Regions from separate parts of the Pseudomonas asplenii genome, predicted to be linked through region 1. Evidence: riboswitches for the same ligand, from Rfam matches in the RefSeq annotation. Region 1 holds a riboswitch; each other region holds the start of a gene.

Region 1 (2,261 bases):
CGAGGCGATCTTGAATTGCGCTTCCAGTGCTTGCGGCGCCAGGCTGGAGTGCACCTCGGGTTGCGGTGCACCGATCACATGGGGCACCACGACAATCGCCACGCCCAGCAACTTCAGCGCCCAGTGCCGACCGAAGACGAGCAGGGCAATGGCCACTGCAGTGGACGCCGCAGTACTGGCCCACCAGATCTGCCGTTGCAGCAGGTCCGCTGCTGCGGTGCCGGGCAGTTCCGGTGGCAGGCCCAGAGTTGGCGCCAGGCAGAACGTCGCGTAACCGGCCAGTCCCCATAGCAGTCCTTGGGCGGTGCGATTGGGCGCGCGCAAGGTATAGAGGCCGGCGAGCATCAGGGCGAAACCGACCGCGACCACCAGATTGCCTCCGGTGGTGGACAGCACGCGCTGCCAGCCATCTTTCGGCTCCCATGCCTCTTCAGCGTGGCCTTCATGACTGTGGCCGGCCATGGCGGCGCCGGTGTGTTCATGGGCTTCGCTGGCCGGTGCCTTCTCGTAGGTCTCTGCCTGGAGAATCAGCGGTGCGACCCAGAAGCTTTGCAGCAGGGTCAGCAGCAGCGCGGCCAGCAGTCCGCTGAAGCCCGCGGTTTGAGCAATACGCTTGATCATCGGAATGTTCTCGGCTCGCGACTCAGTGGCACGGGAAGGCTGCGCTGTGGCGCGTGTCGTGGGCCGCGTTGTGAACGGCGTCGATGTGCGAGAAGCCGGCGAAATACACCAGCAACACGCCCAATACGCTGGCGCCGATGGCGGCAACGAGACGTTGGCTCAGGGTCGATGTGGTGGTGCCGGAATGGCTGGCGACGGTAATGGACATGGCGCTCCCTCTGAAATGTCAGCAGGCGGCCAAGCGCAAGAAAACCTCGCGGGTCGGGCCCGGAGGTTTCAACAGCGCCTGCCCACCGCAGGTTTGTTATTCGATTTTCCGGGCCGGTCTCCGGGCTCGCGAGGGGTTCAGCATGGCTCGAACCTTCTGGCGTCGCCTTCCCATGCCGTGATGGCACAGTGGATCTGACGCTTCTCTCGCTTACCGTTGCGGGGGCAGCACCGGACTGGTCAGGCATGATGAAGTATCAGCCGACGCACCGGTTTCCCGTTTCACCCTGTGAAGGGCACCCAGAACAGGCGGGTAGGAAAGCATGCTCGCGTCCGTGCGTCAACTGAGCCCAAGACGCGCCGACATGTACACAGGACAGCGTTTGATGTCAGGTGAAAAGCTCAACTTAAAGTGATTTCTAGAATAAAAAATTCAATAAAAACAGTTAATTAAATGATACTTTTGATCTTATATCTCAATTTATCGATAGAAAATGGCTTGCCGATCACCTGCATTCCCTCGGGTACCTCGATGCTTTCGGCGTAGCCGCTGGCAAACAGAATCGACAGGTCTGGGCGCATCTGCCGTGCCGTTTTCGCCAAGTCACGGCCATCCATGCCGGGCAGGCCGACATCGGTCATCAACAGATCGATGGACGTGGTGGGGTCATTGAGAATCTCCAGCGCTGTATCGCTGTCACCGGCTTCCAGCACCGTGAACTCCAGTTCCTCCAGCACATCGACAATCAACATGCGGACAATGGCGTCGTCTTCGACAACGAGGATGGTGGAGCGGGCTGCAGACATAATGGTTTTCCCAAAAAATGAAGGCGGGACAGGATTGCCTGTCTCTTGTATTGGTCAGCGGCGAAGCGCTACTCGTTCTCTTTCTTATACAAAAAACATTAGCTGTATAAGTGTGGCAGCATAGCGGGTCTGGTTGATGCTGGGCAGTGCACTGCCGGAAAATGCCTTCTACGCTGTGAGAAAGATGAATCTTTTTTTCAGAATTACGGCAAACTCCTTAATTTTCAAGACTTCCTCCGGGGCCCGAAATGAATTCACCGTCTTCGGTTGATGAGCACAGCTTCCGCAAACTCCTGAGTCGCAACGTCAGCCTGCCGCTGGGGGTGGGTGTGCTCAGTGCGGTGTTTTTCGTCTCTCTGATCACTTACCTGCTCTCAGTGATCCAGTGGGTGCAGCACACGGATAGGGTGATCAATAACGTCAACGAAGCGATGAAGCTGTCCGTCGACCTGGAAACCGGCATGCGCGGTTTCCTGATCACCGGCGATGAGCACTTTCTCGATCCCTATGAAGTTGCCAAACCGAAGATCGTTGCAGGGCTACGCGGCTTGCAGGAGCTGGTGGCGGACAACCCGCAGCAGGTCGATCGCTTCCGGCGTATCGAAGCGTTGCAGGATGCCTGGACC
Region 2 (2,261 bases), 1.9 Mb from region 1:
CAGTACACCGGCAAACGGCAGGTCCGGCTGGTAGCGCGCCAGGCCCAGGGCCAATGCACCGAATGTCTGGGCCATGGCCGTACCATCGATCACCGCCAGCACCGGTACGCCAAAGTGCCGTGCCAGATCAGCGCTCGATGGCGTACCGTCGAAGAGCCCCATGACGCCCTCGATCAGGATCAGATCGGCCTCGCCAGCGGCTTCCCAGAGCAGCCGGCGGCTCTCCTCGGCCCCCACCATCCACAGGTCGAGCTGGTACACCGGCGCACCACTGGCACGCTCGTGAATCATCGGGTCGAGAAAGTCCGGGCCACACTTGAACACCCGGACCTTGCGCCCCTGGCTACGGTGCAACCGCGCCAGGGCCGCCGTCACCGTGGTCTTGCCCTGGCCGGAAGCCGGCGCGGCGATCAGCACCGCCGGGCAATGACGCGCTTGACTCATAGTTCGATGCCTTTCTGCGCCTTGATCCCGGCCTGGAATGCATGCTTGAGCAGGCCCATTTCGGTGACGGTATCAGCCAGCTCGATCAGTTCCGGCCTGGCCCCACGCCCGGTGACCAGCACGTGCTGCATCGGTGGCCGGGCCTGCAGATCGCCGAGGACCTGGTCCAGGTCCAGATAGCCGTGCTTGAGGGCGATGTTCAACTCGTCGAGCACCACCAGACCGATCTGCGGATTGGCGAGCATTTCCCGCGAGACCGCCCAGGCAGCTTCGGCGGCGGCGATGTCACGCTGGCGGTCCTGGGTTTCCCAGGTAAAGCCCTCGCCCATCACATGAAAACGCACCTGCTCGGGGAAGCGGCGGAAAAACAGCTCTTCCCCCGTACTGTTACGCCCCTTGATGAACTGCACCACGCCACACTGCATGCCATGGCCCATGGCTCGGGCGAGCATGCCAAACGCCGAACTGCTCTTGCCCTTGCCGTTGCCGGTCAGTACCAGCAGCAGACCACATTCGTTCGGGGCGTTGGCGATACGCTCGTCGATCACCGCCTTCTTGCGCTGCATACGCGCCAAGTGGCGCTCGTCTCGATCGGGGGATTCGTTCATGGCAGCTCTCCGTTGGGGCTGAATAAGGCAAACGGCGGGCAGACACAGGCACGGCCGAAGCCGTCCAGCATCGCCCGCCGTGACGCTGTGGGATGGATCAGGCCGGTCTCCGGGCTCATGAGTGGCGCGAACGCGGGACCACGCGCCTTCCCATGCCGTCGGCACAGTGGCGAAAAGCGCAGTCTTGACTCATTTACCGTTGCGGGGGCAGCGCCGGGATCGCACCTGTCTGAGGGCTCACCGGCTTCCCTGTTTCACTCTGTCGACGGATCGCCACAGAGCACCTGAAACAATCGGCGAAGGTTAGAGGGTTGGGGGTGGAGCGTCAAATAAAGCCGAGGAGTGCGCCGTTGATCAAAAGACGACGCGGATCAATAAACCGGCGCCAGAATTTGTGTCACACTGAAAAAAAGTGATATCAAATAGCCATAACCCGATCAATAACAACAAGGGGTGAGCAGCATGCAAGGCTTGACGATCAGCAACCCGAAACTGGAATTCCTGCGCCCCGCCCTGGAACGTTGGTCAGACTGCATTGACCGCTATAACCAGATACTTGGCGACGGCCAGGCGCCTTACTGGTTCAACGAGCGCGCCAGCCTGGGCTTGCTGTCAGCCGCAGCCTGGGCGGCCGAGATGGTGACCCTGGAGCATTTCCAGACCCGCAAGCAGGCCGAAGAGGATGATCGCAACGGACGCTGCGACCTGCATATCGCCACGCCGGACGCCTCGGCGTATATCCGGGCCAGCCAGCGCTGGCCGCGGTTCAACAACCTGAACCTGATGCCGGCCCTGCTCGATGTGGCCAGTGATGCGAAAAAGGTCAGCTATCCCCATCACCTGAAGCTCGGCTGCCTGTTCGTCTCGCCCTTCAAACCCCAGCAGAGCCCGAGCCCGGAAGACATGCAGGATATGGTCGACGACCTGCAAAAGGCCAACAGCTGCGCCGTGGCCTGGTACTTTCCCTATCCCTACCGCAAGCTGCACAACGAGGCCGGTCACTACCATCCCGGCATCGCCATGCTGTTCAAGGAGGCCTGAGCAAAACGATTGAACCTGCGCCGACTACGCTTCTCTACTTCTAGACCAGCGTAAGCATCGACGGAGATTCAGCATGTTCCAGCAGAAACACGCCCTGATCATTCTGCTCGCCAGTGGATTGGCTGCTTGCGGCGAAAGCTCCACCCTGTCGGTGTCCGATGGCACCGG
Region 3 (2,261 bases), 480 kb from region 1:
CGGGTTTGCCAGACGCAAGCTGGGATAATCGGCCGGCAGTTGTTGCGCGGCTTCGGCGAGCAAGGCCAGGCTGGAATCGCCGCTGCACAGGATCACCAGCTCGGCAGGGGTTTGGCCAAGGTCGGCAATGTTGTCGTCCGACACGAAACCGCCGGGCTGGGTCCTGAGCAGGTGCATGGGGTCAAGCCGTCAGCGCGGCGCGCAGGGTCGATTCGAGCAGCGTGGCGTCGAGTTCCTGGCCGATCAGCACCAGGCGGGTGACGCGCGGCTCGTCAGCGCCCCAGGCGCGGTCGAAGTGCTTGTCGAAACGGCTGCCTACGCCCTGGATCAGCAGGCGCATCGGCTTGTTCGGAATCGCCGCGAAACCCTTGATCCGCAGAATGCCATGCTTGATCACCAGTTGCGTCAGGGCATCGAGCAGCAGACTTTCGTCAGCTTGTGGCAGGTCGATGGAGATCGAGTCGAAGGCATCGTGATCGTGGTCGTCATGATCGTCGCCGTCGTGGTGATGATCATGGTGACTGTGGCGACCGTCGATGTGCTCTTCGGAGCCGGCTCCCAGACCGAGCAGCACGTCCAGCGGCAGGCGACCGCTGCTGGCCTCGACGATTTTCACTGCTGGCGGCAGTTCCTCGGCGACTTCCAGGCGCACCCTGGCCAGGTCTTCGGCGGCGATCAGGTCAGCCTTGTTGAGGATCACCAGGTCGGCGCTCGACAACTGGTCGGCGAACAGTTCGTGCAGCGGCGACTCGTGATCCAGGTTCGGATCGAGTTTGCGCTGGGCGTCCACCTGGTCGGGGAACGCGGCGAAGGTGCCGGCGGCCACGGCCGGACTGTCGACCACGGTAATCACCGCATCGACCGTGCAGGCGCTGCGGATTTCCGGCCACTGGAAAGCCTGGACCAGCGGCTTGGGCAGCGCCAGGCCGGAGGTTTCGATGAGGATATGGTCAAGATCGCCACGCCGAGCCACCAACTCGCGCATCACCGGGAAGAACTCTTCCTGCACGGTGCAGCACAGGCAACCGTTGGCCAGCTCGAACACACGGCCAACCGCCTCTTCTTCGGTACAACCGATGGAGCATTGCTTGAGGATTTCGCCGTCGATGCCGAGTTCGCCGAACTCGTTGACGATCACGGCGATGCGACGGCCCTGGGCATTGTCCAGCATATGGCGCAGCAAGGTGGTCTTGCCCGAACCGAGGAAGCCGGTGACGATGGTGACGGGAAGCTTGGCCAGTGTTTTCATCGGGATGCCCCTTGGCAAAATAGCGGGCATACGGGACGAGAACCGCCGCCCGGAACAGGCGCGGATAGGTTCGCCACCGGATCACCCCGCCCGGTTTAAGTGAAATTCTGTGACGAGGCAGGTCTCCTGGCTCGCGGTTGGGTGTCGGCAGTCGCTCGATCACCGGGTCTTGCGCCTTCCCACCCCGAGGGGCAGTGGCCAGGCAAGACACTCGTACCGCTTACAGTTGCGGGGGCAGCCGCGGCTTGCCGCGTTCCCATCTTAGCTTCGGCCGGACGCCGAAGAACCTCGAAGCTGCAAGGCTACGCAGTGCGCGGGAACAGGTCAATCTCGACGGCCGCTGTGGTTTAATTGCGCCCCTTTCTCCCGCCCTGCCCGTTTCAAGGAATCGCTGCCCATGAGTGCCACCGACACCACCACCGTCCTGGTCATCGGTTATGTCTGGCCCGAGCCCCGTTCCTCGGCTGCGGGTGGGCACATGATGCAGATTCTCGAGAGTTTCCTCGCGGCGGGCTGGCACATCACCTTCGCCAGCCCGGCCAGTGTCGGCGAACACAAGGCCGACCTGCGCAGCCTGGGCATCGACGAACAGGCCATCGAACTCAACAACAGCAGTTTCGACACGTTCATCAGCGCCCTGCGCCCGGACGTGGTGCTGTTCGACCGGTTCATGATGGAGGAGCAGTTCGGCTGGCGGGTCGAAAAGCACTGCCCCGACGCCCTGCGCGTGCTGGAAACCGCAGACCTGCAAAGCCTGCGCGATGCCCGCCAGCAGCAGCTCAAGGAACGCCTGAAGGCCGATCAGGACCCGAATGACTTCAGCGCGCTGTTCGCCCCGGACCTGCCGGAAGTCTTCGAGTTGATGAGCTATACCGACCAGGCCCAACGGGAAATCGCGGCGATCTACCGTTCGGACCTGAGCCTGATGATTTCCGATGTCGAGATCCGCTTGCTGACCGAGCAGTTCCGACTACCGCCAGCGCTGCTGCACTGGTGCCCGCTGATGCTCGAG

What was found. Region 1 has a riboswitch for cobalamin ahead of BLU37_RS21950 (CbtB domain-containing protein). Riboswitches for the same ligand answer to the same signal wherever they lie in the genome.
Region 2: linked by a shared signal. The riboswitch ahead of cobO (cob(I)yrinic acid a,c-diamide adenosyltransferase) and the one ahead of BLU37_RS21950 (CbtB domain-containing protein) in region 1 are both predicted to bind cobalamin.
Region 3: linked by a shared signal. The riboswitch ahead of cobW (cobalamin biosynthesis protein CobW) and the one ahead of BLU37_RS21950 (CbtB domain-containing protein) in region 1 are both predicted to bind cobalamin.

Annotation. Positions count from the first base shown of each region.
Region 1 covers NZ_LT629777.1:4,965,939-4,968,199, reverse strand. The annotation lists gene BLU37_RS21955 (CbtA family protein) at 1-621, opposite strand, end outside; gene BLU37_RS21950 (CbtB domain-containing protein) at 644-829, opposite strand; cobalamin riboswitch at 924-1,147, opposite strand; gene BLU37_RS21945 (response regulator) at 1,279-1,635, opposite strand; gene BLU37_RS21940 (response regulator) at 1,884-2,261, shown strand, end outside.
Region 2 covers NZ_LT629777.1:3,095,207-3,097,467, reverse strand. The annotation lists gene BLU37_RS14180 (cobyrinate a,c-diamide synthase) at 1-444, opposite strand, end outside; gene cobO (cob(I)yrinic acid a,c-diamide adenosyltransferase) at 441-1,052, opposite strand; cobalamin riboswitch at 1,136-1,355, opposite strand; gene BLU37_RS14170 (hypothetical protein) at 1,515-2,093, shown strand; gene BLU37_RS14165 (PQQ-dependent sugar dehydrogenase) at 2,167-2,261, shown strand, end outside.
Region 3 covers NZ_LT629777.1:4,487,909-4,490,169, reverse strand. The annotation lists gene cobN (cobaltochelatase subunit CobN) at 1-177, opposite strand, end outside; gene cobW (cobalamin biosynthesis protein CobW) at 182-1,249, opposite strand; cobalamin riboswitch at 1,349-1,555, opposite strand; gene BLU37_RS20340 (glycosyltransferase) at 1,647-2,261, shown strand, end outside.